Regions from separate parts of the Cobetia sp. UIB-001 genome, predicted to be linked through region 1. Evidence: predicted binding sites of a transcription regulator. Region 1 holds the regulator's gene; each other region holds the start of a gene.
The links. The regulator sigma-54, encoded in region 1, starts transcription at its own class of promoters, with help from an activator protein. The targets are predictions, from matches to a motif close to TGGCACNNNNNTTGCTNT.

Region 1 (4,285 bases):
AAAGAGTGCACGCTGGCTGTCTGCCTGGCGCAGGGCCGAGCGATTGGTCGGGGAATTGAGCAATTCCGCAACCTGCCCGAGCAGCGTCAGATGGGTCTCATCCGCTTCCTCAGGCACCAGCAGCACGAACAGCAGATCGATGGGTTCTCCGTCGATGGCATCGAAGTCGATGGATTCACCGAGCTTCAGAAACGCAGCGATTGGCGTCTTGCAATGCGGGCTGCGTGCATGGGGCACGGCCACACCGTGGCCAATGCCGGTCGACCCCAGTCTCTCGCGCCCGATCAGGCGCGAGAAGACTTCCTGGCTATCCAGGCTGGGAATGTTCTGTGCGATGAAGGTACTGAAGAATTCAAGCACCCGCTTCTTGCTCCCCCCGGGGACACCGTACAGCGTGCGCTCGGGGGGAAGGATCTGATCAAGTGTCATGGCTGAAGGTCAACGGGTCCCGGTGCCCTGAGAGCGAGCCTGGGACTTTTCCTTGTGTTTGACCAGCTGGCGATCCAGCTTGTCGGCGAGCGCGTCGATGGCAGCGTACATGTTGGGGTCTTCTGCCAGGGCGTGGAGGTCAGCGCCTGCCGCGTGCAAGGTGCAGGCAGCCTGCTGGCGCTCCTTCTCGATCGACAGTGTCACCTGAACATTGGTGATGTTGTCGTAATGCCGTTCGAGGCGAGCGAGCTTCTCGTTGACGTAATCGCGGAGAGGATCGGTAAGTTCCACATGATGCCCGGTGATATTCACTTGCATGGACACGCTCCTTTATCCAGCGGGTTGCCATTCAATTGTAACCCTTTTTGACTACGAGCAAACCCTGATCGGACGCTCTGCAACAGGCTTGACGGCCACCGTCTGGCGATGTTTTCGCACCCTTGCCAGTGGCGTCAGATGTCGTGAGCGTCTGTACCGACAATGCCCAAGCTTTGCGCAAAGATCAACGCTGCGCTGCATCGTGGCTCAGTGCTTGTCTTCAACTCAGTGAGGGGTAACGGAGTGGACTTCAAGGGCACGTCTGGTGGGTGGTGCGTGAAAGACGCGCAAGAAGGCGGGTTTTCGTCGCCAATCCCTGCATGTACGTCGCCTTTCAGGCGCTTCGATTGCGTGGGACAAGCGGCGTTCCGGGAGGTTCTTCGGGTGTCATCCAGGTGCAATACGCGCAAAAGTGACTTTAAAAACATGCGATTGACGGTAAATGACGCTGCCGGAACGGCGGTTTTTTGCCGTCATTCTGCGCGCTGTCATGGGCCATGACGGGCAATTGACGAGCGGTTGACGGGATGACAGAGCGCGCGACAGGCGTACCGCTACTCGCGAAGTCAGAGGCTGATGAGCGGAAAATCCAACGCTTGAGGTTGGTGGCGGCTGCCATTGTGGAGGTGAAAGCAGGGCATGGCAGCCGCAGGTGACGCGTCAGGCCAGACGCTTGCGCTCGCTTGAGGACGGAATGCCCATCGCTTCGCGGTACTTGGCCACGGTACGACGTGCGACCTCGATGCCATCGCTGGCAAGCAGATCGACCAGGCGCGAGTCAGAGAGAGGCTTGCGGGCCGGCTCTTCCGCGATCAGCTTGCGGATGCGGGCACGAATGGCGGTGCTTGAGTGGGCGTCGCCACTGCCGCTGCCACCGACCTGGCTCGAGAAGAAGAACTTGAGCTCGAAGACGCCGCGCGGGGTGTGGATGTACTTCTGGGTCGTGACCCGCGAGATGGTCGATTCGTGCATCTCGACCACTTCGGCGATGTTGGCCAGAATCAACGGCTTCATCCCTTCCTCGCCTTGCTCGAGGAAGTCGATCTGACGCGCCATGATCTCGCGGCCGACCTTGAGCAGGGTGTCATTGCGCGATGACAGGCTCTTCATCAGCCAGCGCGCTTCCTGCAGGTTGTCCTTGAGGAAGGTGTTGTCGGCGGACTTGTCGGCACGCTTGATCAGCGCGGCGTATTCCGGCTGGATGCGCAGCTTGGGCAGCGCTTCCGGGTTGAGCTCGACCTGCCAGCCATGGCGGGTATGGCGCACCAGCAGATCAGGGATCACGTAATCGCTGGCGGGCTCGCCCCAGGCGGATGCCGGACGCGGATCGAGCGCGCGTACCAGGCGGATGACGTGATCCAGCTCGTCATCGTCAAGGCTCAGGCGGCGCTTGAGCAGCTTGCGGTCATCGTTGCCCAGTGCCTCGAGGAATTGACGTACCAGGCGGCGCGCCTGCGCCAGCAGCGGCAGATCATCCGGCAACAGTGCCAGTTGCAGCAGCAGGCATTCGCGCAGATCACGGGCGAAGACGCCGGTCGGGTCGAACTGTTGCAGACGCAGCAATACCTGCTCGAGCTCGGAGGCCTTGAGGCCGGGCAGGCCCTGGCCGCGCAGGCCATCGACCAGCTCGTCGAGTGACAGGCTCAGATAGCCGGCACCGTCGACGGCATCGATCAGGCTCTCCGCCATCTGGCGTTCACGGCCATCGAGGTCGGTCATCGCCAGCTGCCAGCGCAGGTGGTCCTGCAGGCTCTCGACGCTGGTATTGCGATCGAAGTCCGGCCCTTCTTCACTCCCGCTGCCACTGCCGGAGCTGGTCAGGCTACCGGCGTGGTCCTGGTAGAGGTCCGACCAGTCACTGTCGAGGGGGTATTCCTCGGGAATCTCGCTCGAGGAGTCGGCAGTGGAGATCTCGCTCGAATCCTGTGTCTCGACGACATCCAGCGACTCGTAGTCCTCGTCGAGCTCCAACATGGGGTTGGACTCGAGGGCTTGCTGAATCTCCTGACGCAGGTCGAGCGTCGACAGCTGCAGCAGCTGGATCGCTTGCTGGAGCTGCGGCGTCATGGTCAGCGAGGTGCCGAGGCGGAGTTGCAGGGTGGGTTTCATGGAGTCAGTCAATTCACGGCAAAGGAACGTGCTTACTACGCTATACCGTGACTCGGGGCACTGACAAGTGGTTGCCGTGAATATTCAAGCAACTTGCATGCCATGTTTCCACCAAGGTGGTATGGACGTCATGCATGCGTCTGATGTCAGACATGAAAAAGCCGCTACGCGATAAAATCACGCAGCGGCTTTCGAAGCTTTTACCTCGCGAGGACTCAGCGCAGGCGCTGACCCTAGAGCGTGAACTCGTGGCCCAGGTAGACGTCGCGCACCTGCTGGTTGGCCAGGATGGAGTCCGCATCACCGTGGGCGATGATCTGGCCATCGCCGACGATATAGGCGGTGTCACAGATATCGAGTGTCTCGCGCACGTTGTGGTCGGTGATCAGCACGCCGATGCCTCGGTCGCGCAGTTGACGCACGATGCTCTTGATCTCGCCCACCGAGATGGGGTCGACGCCGGCGAAGGGCTCATCGAGCAGCACGAAGTCCGGCTCGGTGGCCAGTGCACGGGCGATCTCGACCCGACGACGCTCGCCGCCGGACAGGCTCATGCCGGCGCTGGCGCGGATGTGCGTGATGCTGAATTCCTCGAGCAACTCTTCAAGGCGTGCCTTGCGGCCATTGCGATCCAGGTCCTTGCGGGTCTCCAGGATCGCCATGATGTTGTCGGCCACCGACAGCTTGCGGAAGATCGACGCTTCCTGCGGCAGATAGCCGATGCCGGCACGTGCACGCTGGTGCATGGCGGCAGCGGAGAGGTCCTTGTCATCGATGGAGACGTTGCCGGCATCGGCGCGCACCAGCCCGACGATCATGTAGAACGAGGTCGTCTTGCCGGCGCCATTGGGGCCCAGCAGGCCGACGATGTCGCCTTGGCGGATCTCCAGCGAGATGTCCTTGACCACCTTGCGGCCCTTGTAGGCCTTGGCCAGATGGCGAGCGCTCAGCGTACGCGGAGTAGCAGTCATGACTCAGTTTTCCTTGCTGGCATTGGCGCCGCGCGGCGTCAGAGTCATGTGCACGCGACCGCCTTCGGTCTGCTGTGCCGTCTTGCTGTTGTTGGCGTTCACCTGGCGCTTGTCGAGGAAGTACTCCACGTAGCCGCCTTCGAAGGTGTCATCACCTTTCTCGAGACGCGCGTTGCCGACCAGCTCCACGCGGCGCTCCAGTGCATGGTAGCGGATGGTGTCGGCCCAGCCCTTGACCAGCTTCTCGTCGGGCGCCGGTTGCTGTTCCAGGTAGGCACGCTTGCCGGTGGCCTTGACCAGCGAGATCTCGCCGCTGCCGGCGCGGCTGATATCGACACGGCTGGCATCGAGTTTCATGCTGCCCTGGCGCATCTCCACCTGGCCGGTGTAGGTGGCGGTACCGGCCTTGTCATCGAGCGACAGGGCGTCCGCGGCGATGTTGATCGGCTGACTGGCAT
Region 2 (4,285 bases), 820 kb from region 1:
TCAGGTCGATGCCCTTGAGGATTCGCTGCTCCCCGTAGTGCTTCTCGAGCGCTTTCAATTCAATGGAGGCCATTGCCATCATCTCCGCAATAAAAAGAGGAATTGCGCACATGTAATCGATTACATAACATGGTTGTCATTATTGACGCGTAAAGTGACAGCCATGTGACGGTGAGATAACACTCAGGAAAAACATGACATGAAACGACGTGCGACCATTGCTCAAGTCGCCAAGGAGGCTGGTGTCTCCACTGCGACAGTCTCCCGACATCTCAATCAGACCGCACTGGTCAACGACGATACCGCTGAGCGGATCCGTGCTGCCATCGAGAAGCTGAGCTATATCCCGAGCTTCGTCGGCAAGTCGCTCAAGGAAAATCGCTCACGCACCATCGGCGTGGTCATCCCCAGCATCATTCCGCAGAGCTACTCCTGGGCGGTCGAGAGCCTGCAGCGTGCCTGTCGTGCGCGCGGCTATGCCGCACTAGTGATGACGACGGCCTATGAGCCAGCCGATGAAAGGCTCGCCCTCGAGACACTGATCGCACGTGGTGTGGACGGGCTGGTCGTCAATCTCGGTTCTTCACACCTTGAGGAGCATCTGGCTCTGCTCGAGAGACTGGAAGTGCCCTTCGTGCTGCTATTCAATGAAGAGGAACACAGCCAGCACCCTTTCGTGGCAGCAGAAAACCGTCTTGCGATGCAACAGCTCGTCGAGCATGTGATTGCTCTTGGACATCAGCGCATCACGCTTCTGGCTGGCGACTTCAAGGACGCCCAGCGCTATGCCTTGCGCGCACAAGGCTACCGTGAAGCCATGACGGCGGCGGGGTTGGCGCAACACATCGACGTCAAGGAGCTCCCCCTGTCCCTCAATGGCAGCGAGGCCCTGGTCACAGAGCTTCTGAAGACACCGCAGCGTCCCAGCGTACTGCTGACGACACACAACTCCCTCGCCTTTCATGTGCTTGGACTTCTTCACCGCCATGGAATCCAGGTACCCGCCGAGATATCGCTTGCCACCTTCAATGGCCATGATATCGCGCAGATACTCTCCCCCACGCTGTGCTCCATCGAGCAACCCTTCGATGCCATGGGCAAGGCTGCCGTGGATATCGTGCTCGGCATGATCGAAGGCGAAAGTCGCGATATTCAGCAACGCTTCTCCTGCACGCTGCAAGGCGGCCAGAGCCTGGGCAACGGCCGCTGAAACGTCATGCATGACAACGGTGCTGTACGACGAAAAACGCCGCAGCGCTGAGCGCTGCGGCGTTTGATATGTCGTTGGTAAGCACCGTTGGCGAGCACCGCGTACTCACCTCAAGGTCACGGCGTCTTCTTGCTCTCGAAGGACGCTTTCTCGTGGCGCAGGATGTTGGCGCTCAGCGCAATGCAGACGCCAGCGGCGACCAGCAGGCACACCGCCACGGCGCCAGAGTTGCTGAAGAAGAAGGCGTAGTTGCCAGCGTGTACCACAGTATCGACAGTTTCCATTGCAAGACTCCTTGCGAAAGCGGATATCGGTTGGGTCTACCAGTACTGCAATAACGGGGCCAGTCAGCGCTTATCTCGACATCATCTTGACAGACCGGCCCCTTCAGGATGTGCGCCAGGGCTCAGCTGATGTCAGGGCGCTTGTCCATCGGCGCCGCGACCACCCCACCAGAACGTGCCGGCACGCTGGAGCTCGTCTCGGAGGACAGGCTTTCCGGGTAGGCCTTGGCCGGGACTTCGAACAGGTCCAGCCCCAGTACCTCGACATGCGGCGGTACGCGCAGCAGGTTGAACTTCTTGAGCAGATAGGCCACGCCCCAGCCCGGAATGAAGCCCGTCAGTGCCATCACCACCGCGCCGGTCAGCTGGCCGGTGAAGGAGACGTCCGGCACGCCTTCGCCGACATTCGGGAAGCCGGCCGCGAAGATGCCCACCAGTACCACGCCGTAGAAGCCGCAGAAGCCATGCACCGCGAAGGCGCCGACGGAGTCATCCAGGCCACGCTTCTCGAGCAATGCGCCGATCTTCGGCATCAGGGCGCCACCGGTGACCGCCAGCACGAAGGCCAGGCCCGGGTTGTAGAGATCCAGCCCCGCCGCGACGGTGATGATGCCGCCCAGCGCACCGGACATGGTCCAGAAGGGGTCACGCGAGGACAGATAGGCACCGATCACGCCGCCACCGAAGCCCATCAGGGTATTGAAGGCGAAGGCAGAAAGGTTGGTGCGATTGCCGTAGATGGTGGTCCAGCCGATGTCACCGGTGTTGAAGATGATGCAGCCGCCGAGGAAGCCGAAGAAACCGACGATGATCAGCATCAGGCCGATCAGGGTCATCGGCATGTTGTGCGGCGCGATCACCTGCGGCTTGCCATCGTCACTGTACTTGCCGATGCGCGCGCCCAGATTGAGCAGCACGCCCAGCGCGAAGAAGCCGGCCACGGCGTGCACCACACCGGCGGCGCCGACATCGTGGTAGCCCAGCTTGTGCAGCATCCAGCCATCCGGATGCCAGCCCCAGGCGCCCGCCATGATCCAGACACCGGCACCGAGAATCACCGCCAGAATCAGGAAGGCCCCCAGGCGGATGCGTTCGATCACCGCCCCAGAGAGGATGGAACCGGTGGTCGCGCCGAACAGGGCAAAGGCGGCGAAGAAGATGCCGGTGCCCATGTCATCGGCGTCCGGACGCATGCTCGCGCTCCACGGCAGAGCGGCAGACGCCTCGATGGGGATCAGCCCGTTGGGGAAAGCGTTGTAGATCCACCAGCCCACGAAGTAGAAGGCGGGGATGATCGAGGCCAGCGTCAGCACGTTCTTCATGCCGGATGCCAACGCATTCTTGGAACGTGAGGCACCGATCTCATAGGCCAGGAAGCCTGCATGGATCAGGAACATGATGGCGGTACACCACCAGTAGAACACCTCGATGTTCATCGCCTGATGCATATCCAATATGCTTTGCAACGTCTTTTCATCCATCGTCTTTTCTCCTTTACCGGAGCCTGTGGATCAGCGCGCTTCACTGTGCAAGCGGCACTGCCCGTCCGGGGGTTGTTGTTGTTTTTCAAGGGGACCTGCTGGATAAAGCAAGCGACATGCCAGATGACCCTCATTGGCCACCCTCAGCAATTCGTTGTTTTTACTGAATCATTCTTGAAACTGAGGACTCCTCTTCAGATATGAAGCCCATTAAGCCTTCCCTGCGATGAGGATGGGCGTTATTGAGGCATGCCGGCCACGGCATGCACCGTGAGATGACTTGCAGGGCGCTGCATATACGCAGGTCATTGCGCGCGACTCACCTCTCATGCCCCCCGCCTTGCAGTAAGATCAGCTACGCACCTTGAGGCGCTCCGGGTCATGGAAGGGCAATGTCACCACCTCGGCGGCGAGGCGCTTCTGATGGCCATCCAGCTGGCCGATCTCAAGCTGGGTTCCCGGGCTTGCGAAGTCCGGTGCCAGGCGGCACATCGCGATGGAGCGATCGAGCAGCGGCGACTGGGTGGCACTGGTGACCACGCCCACCGGATAGCGGCCGTGGTAGACGAGATCGCCATGGCTGACCAACTCGCTGCTGTGCATCTTCAGGCCCATCACGCGATGCCGTGATTCCGGCGCCTCGCGTTGCAGCGCTGCCCTCCCGACGAAGTCATCTTCCTTGCTCTTCATCGGCACGGTGAAGCCGATGCCCGCCTCATAGGGGGAGGTCTGCGGGCAGAATTCATGACCGGCGAAGATCAGCCCCGCCTCGATTCTCAGCATGTCGAGGGCATCCAATCCCAGCGGCGCGATGCCATGGGACTCACCCGCCGCCCAGATCGCCTCCCACACGGCCGGGGCGTCCTTGGGATGACACCAGACTTCATAACCGAGCTCGCCGGTATAGCCGGTACGCGACACCATCAGCGGAATGCCATCCGGCCCCGACAGACGACCGATCATGAAGCGGAACCAGCCCAGCCCCTGAACATCTGGCTGGGTACGCGCATTCCAGATCAGCGGCGCCAACACCTCGCGGCTCTTCGGGCCCTGCAGCGCGATGTTGTGCAGCTGATGAGTGGAGTCACGCACCGTGACGCGATAGCCCTGGCGCTGGGCAAGCTCCCTGAGCCACTGGCCGCTGGCCGGGTCACCGCAGATCCAGCGGAAGGTCTGCTCGCCCATGCGGAACAAGGTGCCGTCATCGAGCATGCCGCCGGTTTCCTGACACATGGCCGAGTACACCACCTCGCCGATGGAGAGCCGCCGTACATTGCGGGTCAATGCGTATTGCAGCAGGCGTTCGGCAT
Region 3 (4,285 bases), 1.1 Mb from region 1:
AGGCGAGCCACCCATGGCGGATGACAGGGCGCGTTGGCGTGCTTGTTGATTGAGGGCGCGCTGAGCGCTCTCGAGGCTTGAGCTGAGCATCCTCATCCTTATTCGGTCGTGGCGGACCTTGCATGCAAGCTGCCGTCAGGTGGCAGGCGGATGATGCAGGTCCCGGTCGTCGCTGATTCTCGCGGTCTCTCGCGGTCTTTCGCGGTCAGGGCCGGGTCGGCGATCGACAGTCGTTCAGTGGGGGATTCATGACAGGCCAACCATCTTTGCATGCTGTTGATGACATTGACGTTTTCACGCCCAGTGAGAAGAGGGGCGCGGTCAGGTCGCGCAGGCACTCATCAGCGCAGACGGTTGACGTCCGTCATCATCTTCAAGGGTTGGCATGTCATGCTGAATCTTGCATGTGCGTTGCAGTGAGTGCGCCTTGATGAGGCGCGTCAGGGTGACTCATGAGGCATCAGGATGACCTCGGTCAGACGTGTCCGGCTTGCTCGTGGGTCATAATGACTCATGCTGGTTGTGCGGCGCGTCATCCTGACGCCCTGGCGTCCTGAGCCCTGACACGCTCATCTCTGGCGATGGAGGCGTTTATGGGGCCAGCCCCGGGTCACGGCTTATGGCGGACGCCGCTGTCATCATCTGACGCGGGAGCTGGCTCGCGCGAGTCTTCTGCTGGTATCGCTTGCGGGTCAGGCGACTCGAGTATCTCGTCGCTGGGCGTCGCGTGTGACTCGTCCACTGGCGCCTCACCGTCAGGCGCCTGCTCGGCGATCTGGTCGTCTGTCTCCAGCGTCGTATCCACCTGGGGTGTCTCGCTTGCCTCATCGAGCTTTTCCAGGCCTTCTTCGACCTTGCGGGTCCAGCTGCGCAGCGTGTCGGCGACACCTTCGGCGAGCGGGCGCATCTGGGAAAAGTCCTGGTCGTAGTCATCCAGCCCATCGCGCACCGAGTGCTCGCCCCCCATGAAGATACGTCGCAGCGCACGCTGGCGTAGCGCCGGGTCCACGCCGCTCTGCATGAAGGCGCTGATGTCGGCGTCTGGAGTCAGGGTGTCGGGGTCTGGCAGCTCGATGACTGGCGCTTCAGCGTTGTCAGCGTCCGATGCCTGCTGATCGCTCTCGGCTGATGCCGGTTGTGCTGCGTGTTCTGTTGCCGAGGAGGGACTATCGCAGCCCAGGGCTTCGTGCTGCGAGTCGCGCGCTGCAGGGGTGTCAACGCTGTTGTCAGAGACGACTCCCGCCTGTGACGGCGGGAGGCTGTCGCCTTTGGTCACCTCGGTGCTGTCCGGCTGTGCCAGTTGGTCTTCACGGCGGCTGTCGCCTTGCTTGCGGCGTGACCAGCGCGAGAACAGGCCTTCATTGGCCCGACTTGCGTTATCGTCATGCTGGCTCATGACGTGCTTTCCGTACCATCACCGGGCTGATGCGGCTTGCTGGGCGTCGCGGCGTGCTGCTCTGCCTGACTGGCGCGCCCGGCGCCCTTGCGTTTCTTCTTCTTGCCTTCGTCGAGTCGTTCGCCGTGACGCGCGAGGTAGGCTTCCAGCCACACCATCAAGGCCGGTGGCATCGGCACGTCCAGCACCAGCTGGTCGCCATCCATCCAATGCGATGCCACTTCCTGACAGGCCGTCACCACGCGGGGCTGCATGCCGTCGGCTTCGCGCTCATCGCATTGGACGAACAGACGCGGCTGCTCGCAGCGCAGGTTGTAGCGGTAATCGGTGCGCTCAGTCAGGTGAAGTTGCAGCGGCAGGATGCGGCGATGCGCTACTTCATCAGCGGCGGCAGGCTCTGCTACGTGCGAGTCCGTCTCTGGCGTTGCAGAGGGCGAGAGGTCGGCAATCCGCCAGGTGTCGATGCTGAAGCGCCCCAGCTTCTGCGTGGTGGGTGCCAGGGTGACGCTCAACCAGCGGGTGTCGTCACTGCGGGGAGGGATGGATTCAGACATGGCTTCCTTGTTCACTGCTGTACCCGCAAGCGGGTCTGAAAAGAATGCTGCGATGGTGCTAGTGTGCAAGATACATGCCGGCGCATGCGATATCAGGGTCACCATCAGTCAGTGCGGGGACAGCTCAGCCATCGGACTGGTACTCTACGGCGATTCAGCGCAAGAATTGCCATTCCAACCGGCTCGATCAGGGAGACCCGAGTTCATGATGCCCTCTGCACGGCCAGCGATCAGTCGCGCCACACTACCCACCACGCTGGACATCGAAGTCATGGATGAGCGCGGTGAGCGCCATCAGCAGTCCATTGCCGCCGAGCGCTCGCTGACCATCTATCTCAATCGACGCGAGATCGTCACCTTGATGACTCTGGGTGCCGAACCTGAGGCGCTGGTGGCCGGTTATCTGCGCAATCAGGGCCTGCTGGGTGAGCTTGAGGACCTCGAGGCGCTGCAGGTTGACTGGGAAGTCGAGAGCGCCTCGGTGGTGACGCGTCATCTGCCCGAGGATATCGAGCAGCGCCTCGGCAAGCGCACCGTGACCACCGGCTGTGGGCAGGGCACGGTGTTCGGCAATCTGCTGGAGCGCCAATCACTGGCCGCGCTGGACGCAGGCCCCTTCAGTCAGGCCTTGTTGTATCGCCTGCTGGAGGCGCTGGCAGCGCACAACGCGACCTATCGCAAGGCCGGTGCGGTTCACGGTTGCGCCCTGTGTCGGGATGATGAAGTGCTGGCGTTCATCGAGGATGTCGGCCGCCACAACGCCGTCGATACGCTGGCGGGGCTGAGCTGGTTGGCGCCCCTGAGTGATGATGCCAGTGATTATCAGGGGGCCAACATCTTCTACACCACCGGTCGTCTGACTTCCGAGATGGTACTGAAGGTGGCTCAAGCGGGGATCTCGGTGCTGGTCTCGCGTTCGGGCGTCACGCAGAAGGGAGTGGAGCTGGCGGAACGCTTTGGCGTGCTGTTGATCGCGCGCGCCAAGGGGCGCCACTTCCAGGCGGTGGACCCTGCCGAGCGGCTGGTGCTGGACGCCATCCCGCCGCTGCGTGCCGGCGACGCTCTCAAGTCATCGCGCCATGACGCGTCAGGCAAGCCATCTTCAGCAGACGGCGCAGCCGGACATGACAAGGGGGCGCAGTGATGAGTCGTCTTTCTTCGCCGCTGGGCGTCGTACCCTCACAGAGCTTTTCCTCTGAACTCGGCGCACCTTCAGGTGGCTCTGTCGCTGAGTCTTCAGGCGAGGCCCTGAATGCGGCCACCGGCCGGCAGGCTCCGGTCCCCCACGACAACCCCTTTCTGACGGTGCAGGAAGTTGCGCGCCTGCTGCACCTCAACGAGAAGAAGATCTATCAGCTGGCCAGTGACGGCACCATGCCGGCGACCAAGGTGACCGGCAAGTGGTTGTTTCCGCGGCGCCTGGTGGAGCAATGGATTCTCGAGTCCAGCCATCATGGTGTGCTGGCGGATCGCCTGATGATCACCGGCAGTGATGACCCGCTGCTGGCTGCGCTCTCCATGCGTCTCAATCAGCAGCACGCCGGTAGCGCCTTCTATGGCATGAGCGTCACCGGCACGCGTCTGGGGCTTGATCTGCTCAGCCAGGGGCGGGCTGATGTCTGCGCCATTCACTGGGGGCGTGCGGAGGAGGCGGCGCTGCGTCATCCGGCGCTGATTCGCGGGCATGATGGCTATCGTCAGTGGGTGATGGTGCGGCTTGCGCGCCGTACCCAGGGGCTGATCATCCGCAACGACGATCGACATCTGTCCATCGACCCCAGCGGCCTGTTCGGTTCGCAGCGGCGTTGGGCGGTGCGACAGGAGGGGGCCGGTTCGCAGCGCTTCCTGCAGGAGTGGCTGTCTGGCCATCAGATGCGTGCCGAGCAGCTCAACACCCTGGCGATCGCCTATTCCGAGCGTGAAGTGGCCTCGATGGTGGCGCGGGGCGAGGTGGACGTCGGCCCCGGTACGCTGTCGGCCGCCAATGAGTTCGGCCTCGGCTTCGTGCCGGTCTGTGAAGAGGCCTTCGACCTGGTGGTACCGCGCAATGTCTACTTCCGCGATCTCTTCCAGGGGTTGCTGGACTATCTGGCCACGCCGAATGGTATCCAGCTGGCGCAATCCCTCGGTGGCTATGATCTGCGCGAATGCGGTCAGTTGATCTGGCGCGGCGATGCCGCACAGCACGATTGAAGTGCTCGGTACGCTGAACACCCAGCGGGTGCTGGCGGTCAGGACTCGGCGCAAGCCATGAGTGTCTTTACGACATCCAGAAAAATCGCCCATTAGCGCATGGCTAGTGGGCGATTTTTTTTATTTCGGGCTGACGGCGAGC
Region 4 (4,285 bases), 1.4 Mb from region 1:
GGCGCGGAACGGGCGGCGCACCAGGCTGCCGATGAATTCCATGAAGCCGAAGTCGACCAGCAGTGGCAGCAGAATGGCCGCGAAGAAGAAGAAGGTCAGCAGCACCGGCGCGAGATCATTGAGCATCACGCCGCCGGTGAAGGCCGCGGTGACCTGGGTCGGCCCCCACTGGAAGTAGGTCATCAACGCGAAGATGGCGCCGAGGGCGCGCATGGCGAACCATACCGGCGAGACGTCGAACAGCTCGTGCGCCGAGCCCTGGCGTGCCCAGGCCGGCTTGGCGAGCTTGACGAAGCCGGTGAGGATCACCGACAGACACAGCACCGCGACGGCGATGGCGGGCAAGGCGCTGCCGAGCGTGGCCTTGAGCCAATCGGCCATCAGGCCCATGCCGATGTTGATGGTGTCGCCGACACTGAACGGCACCAGGAAGAAGCTGACGCCGAGCAGTGACGGCACCAGGAATTTCATCAGTCCCCTGGCCGTGAGCGGCACGGGGCGGGTGGCGATGAGGTCTTTCTGCGCCTTGTGTGGCTTGGCGGTTTCAGGCTGTTCAGCACCTGAGCCAGAACTTGATACGGAACTTGAGACAGAGTCAGAAATAGCGCGGTGCGGCGTATGGTCCGCCGCGGAGTCGATGCTGGTTGTCATTCGGGTCACCTAGATCTTGTTGTAATGGTCAGGCTCTAGCCGAGCATTGTGTGATGCATCATGCCGTATCGTCTCGGGTGATTCTGTGTGCGCCGAGGGCGGGACGGGCCCCCGGCGCGGGTACAGCAGGACAGCGGGTCATTCGTGGGTCGTTCGTGGATCAGTCGCGCTGTTGCACGCCCGGCAGTACACACAGCATCTCGTAGAGCAGGGTCGCGCCCATCAACGCGGTGTTGCCGCTGGTGTCGTAGGGTGGGGAGACTTCCATCAGGTCACCGCCGACGATGTTGAGGCCACGCGCGCCGCGCACGATTTCCATGCCCTGCGGCATGGTCAGGCCGCCGGCTTCCACGGTGCCGGTGCCGGGGGCGACGGAGGGGTCCAGGCCATCGATGTCGAAGGTGATGTACACCGGACGGTCGCCCATCATGTCGCGCACTTCGGCCATCAGCGGGGCGAGTGACTTGAACCAGCACATCTCGGCGGTCTCGACACGGAAGCCCTGCTGGCGGCACCAGTCGAAGTCATCGGCGGAGTAGCCGGTGCCACGCAGGCCGATCTGCACCACGCGATTGCTGTCGAGCAGGCCTTCTTCCTGGGCGCGGCGAATCGGCGTGCCGTGGGCGATGGGCTCGCCGAACATGTGGTCGTTGACGTCGGCGTGGGCATCGATGTGGATCAGGCCGACCGGTCCGTGCTTCTTGGCGATGGCGCGCAGCACCGGCAGGGTGACGGTGTGATCGCCGCCCAGTGTCAGCGGCACGCAGTCGTGGCGCAGCACCTCATCGTAGAACTGCTCGATGATGTCCATGCTCTTGGGCAGGTGGAAGGTATTGATCGGCACATCGCCGATGTCCGCCACCTGCAGGCTGTCGAAGGGCGCGGCGCGGGTGGCCATGTTGTAGGGGCGCAGCATGCGCGATTCATCGCGGATCTGACGCGGGCCGAGACGTGCGCCCGGACGGTTGGAGGTACCGATGTCCAGCGGAATGCCGATGAAGGCGGCGTCCAGGCCTTCCGCGGTTTCCTGAGCCGGCAGACGCATCATGGTGGCCGGGCCGCCGAAACGTGGCATGTCGTTGCCGCCCAGCGGCTGATTGAACTCGCTCATCTGTCTCTCCAGAGTCTTGAGTCGCTCGCGCTAGCGTGACGGCGAGCGGGGTATTGTGATTGTTCGCCTGATCGGCTGGCCGGACAGTGTCATGAAAGCCGGCGATCTTCCTTGGCGCATACCCCAGCATTGCAGTAACCATGCCAATTATTAGTCTATTGATTTTATTGAGTTTTATTTGAGGGTGGTGGCTGAGTGATTCATTTCTGGATCACTCGTGTGCCATTAATGATTCAAAAATGGATCGCTGATTCATTTGTGGATCACATTCGGGCATCATCGAGAGTGTCTTCAGCGCCGTGCGAGAAAGACCTGCTGGAAAGACCTGCTGGAAAGAAGCGATAGAAAGAAGCAGTAGAAAGACCTGCTATAAAGCCCGCCCGATTCACAGGCTCGACCATGAGGTGCCCGCCATGTCAGAGCTCGACCGTCAGATTCTCAAGACCATCATCGACACCGCTCACGATCACTACTTCGTGGTCAATGCGGATGGCCAGGTGATGGATGTCAGTCCCGGCGCCGCGGCGGTCTATGGCATGACCCGCGAGGAGTTATGTACCGCCAACGTGCATGAGCTGGAAGCCAGCGGCGTGCTCAAGCCCTCCATCAGCCTGAAGGTGCTGCGCACGGGGCGCACGCTGCAGATGATGCAGCTCACCGCCACCGGGCGGCGGGTGGTGGCACAGGCGCATCCGGTATTCGTCGCGGGCAAGCTCGAGTGCGTGGTCAGCCGCTCGATGGATCTCACCGATATCCAGCTGTTGCAGCAGGAATACGCGGTGCTCCAGCAGCGCTTCAGTGATCACCTGCGTCGTAACTCGCGCGGCGGTGAGCTGGGTGGCGTCAGTCAGGCAGAGGGTGATTGGGCAATGGCGGGGGCAGGGCAATCAGTCCACGACACTGAGCAATATGCACAGAGCCAGGTTGAACAGCGGCAACGTGAACAATCAGCACGAGAGCAGGCCGAGTGCGAAGACGCCGCGCTGGAGCTGGGTGAGCTGCAGGTCAGAAGCCCGGTGATGCGCGAGATAGCGCTGCTGCTCAAGCGGGTCGCGCCCACCAACGCCACGGTATTGATGCTGGGCGAATCCGGGGTCGGCAAGACGGCCTTCGCCCATCAACTGCATCGCTGGAGCCAACGCGCCGACGGCCCCTTCATCGAGGTGAACTGCGGCGCCATCCCCGAGAGCCTGTTCGAGTCCGAGATGTTCGGCTATCAGGCCGGTGCCTTCACCGGCGCGGGCAACCGTGGCAAGGCGGGCCTGATGGAGCAGGCCGAAGGCGGCACCCTGTTCCTCGATGAGATCGGTGAGCTGCCGCTGGCCACCCAGACCAAGCTGCTCAAAGTGATTCAGGACGGGATGATCACCCGCCTGGGCGACACCACCACCCGCCGCGCCGACTTCCGCCTGGTCGTCGCTACCAATCAAGACCTCGCCGCCCGCGTGGAGCAGGGCCAGTTCCGCCTCGACCTCTACTACCGCATCAATGTGCTCCCCGTCAGCCTGCCGCCGCTGCGTGAACGCCGCGAAGACATTCCCGCCCTGATCGAGCAACACCTCTCCCGCCTCAATCAACGTCACGGTCGCCGCAAACTTCTCGACGCCTCGTTATGGCCCATCCTCATGCGCCAGGACTGGCTCGGCAATATCCGCGAACTGGAAAACTGGCTGGAACGCGCCTGGCTCAGCGCCCCCAGTGATGTCATCGACAGCGACTCAGTGAAAGCCCTGATCAACACTTGTTCCACGAATAACGCTAATGGACTAGGCAATTCATTTGGCTTCAGTAATGACAAATCTAATAACATGGGCGTTACTGAAAGTTTTACCACTGCCAATACCTTACATAGTCATAATTCCCTCTCAGAGCCTGCCGCTGAGGGGGCGGTAGCCATGCCAACCCCCAAGCTCGGCCCCAACGAAACCCTCAAGGAAGGCCTGGCACGCATCGAAGCACAATGGCTACGCGAGATGGCTGCTGAGTTGCCCAGCACCTATGCGATAGCCAAGAGGGCAGGGATTAGCCAGCCTTCAGTAGTGAGGAAGTTAAAATATATTAATTTAACCGGTGTCGATTGATGGGGTTTCTATGTCTCAGGAAAAAGAAATAAATTTAAGAGCTGTAAAGTACACGAGGACTATTTATGAGCATAATTCTCTAGAGGCTATAGCGATAAATCAATTAGAAAATGCAAAATCTGAAAAAGAAGGATATAGATTCAGATGGATAATTCCGTCAATGGCCTTTTCAGTATTCAGAGTGGAAGCACTATGTAATATATATGGAAGTCAATTGTTCCAGCATTGGAAACATTTTGAGTCTATGTCATTGATTGGCAAAGTTACAATGATAAGTGAGTTTTTAGAGATTAAGGTTGATTTTTCTGAGGAGCCTTGGCAATCCCTAGCTACAATGGTTAAATTCAGAAATACATTAGTTCATGCTAAACCTAGAAAAGCTTCAAAAAATTATAATATTGATAAAAAGTTTGTTCATATATTACCTCAGTTTCCTGATTCT

Region 2: HA399_RS06920 (ammonium transporter) is a predicted target of sigma-54. The motif match lies at 3,080-3,097, and genes of this name have one in related genera.
Region 3: HA399_RS08150 (DUF3305 domain-containing protein) is a predicted target of sigma-54. The motif match lies at 2,013-2,030, and genes of this name have one in related genera.
Region 4: speB (agmatinase) is a predicted target of sigma-54. The motif match lies at 1,891-1,908, and genes of this name have one in related genera.

The regions. Positions count from the first base shown of each region.
Region 1 covers NZ_CP058244.1:819,001-823,285, forward strand. The annotation lists gene HA399_RS03440 (PTS sugar transporter subunit IIA) at 1-429, opposite strand, end outside; gene hpf (ribosome hibernation-promoting factor, HPF/YfiA family) at 439-747, opposite strand; gene HA399_RS03450 (RNA polymerase factor sigma-54) at 1,408-2,856, opposite strand; gene lptB (LPS export ABC transporter ATP-binding protein) at 3,090-3,827, opposite strand; gene lptA (lipopolysaccharide transport periplasmic protein LptA) at 3,831-4,285, opposite strand, start outside.
Region 2 covers NZ_CP058244.1:1,637,167-1,641,451, reverse strand. The annotation lists gene HA399_RS06935 (ABC transporter ATP-binding protein) at 1-112, opposite strand, end outside; gene HA399_RS06930 (LacI family DNA-binding transcriptional regulator) at 200-1,210, shown strand; gene HA399_RS06925 (hypothetical protein) at 1,327-1,494, opposite strand; gene HA399_RS06920 (ammonium transporter) at 1,617-2,975, opposite strand; gene HA399_RS06915 (DUF1989 domain-containing protein) at 3,327-4,285, opposite strand, start outside.
Region 3 covers NZ_CP058244.1:1,936,677-1,940,961, forward strand. The annotation lists gene HA399_RS08140 (4Fe-4S dicluster domain-containing protein) at 1-90, opposite strand, end outside; gene HA399_RS08145 (DUF3306 domain-containing protein) at 611-1,396, opposite strand; gene HA399_RS08150 (DUF3305 domain-containing protein) at 1,393-1,950, opposite strand; gene HA399_RS08155 (formate dehydrogenase accessory sulfurtransferase FdhD) at 2,159-3,094, shown strand; gene HA399_RS08160 (substrate-binding domain-containing protein) at 3,094-4,143, shown strand.
Region 4 covers NZ_CP058244.1:2,242,428-2,246,712, reverse strand. The annotation lists gene HA399_RS09410 (YjiH family protein) at 1-471, opposite strand, end outside; gene speB (agmatinase) at 812-1,762, opposite strand; gene HA399_RS09400 (sigma-54 interaction domain-containing protein) at 2,176-3,843, shown strand; gene HA399_RS09395 (hypothetical protein) at 3,854-4,285, shown strand, end outside.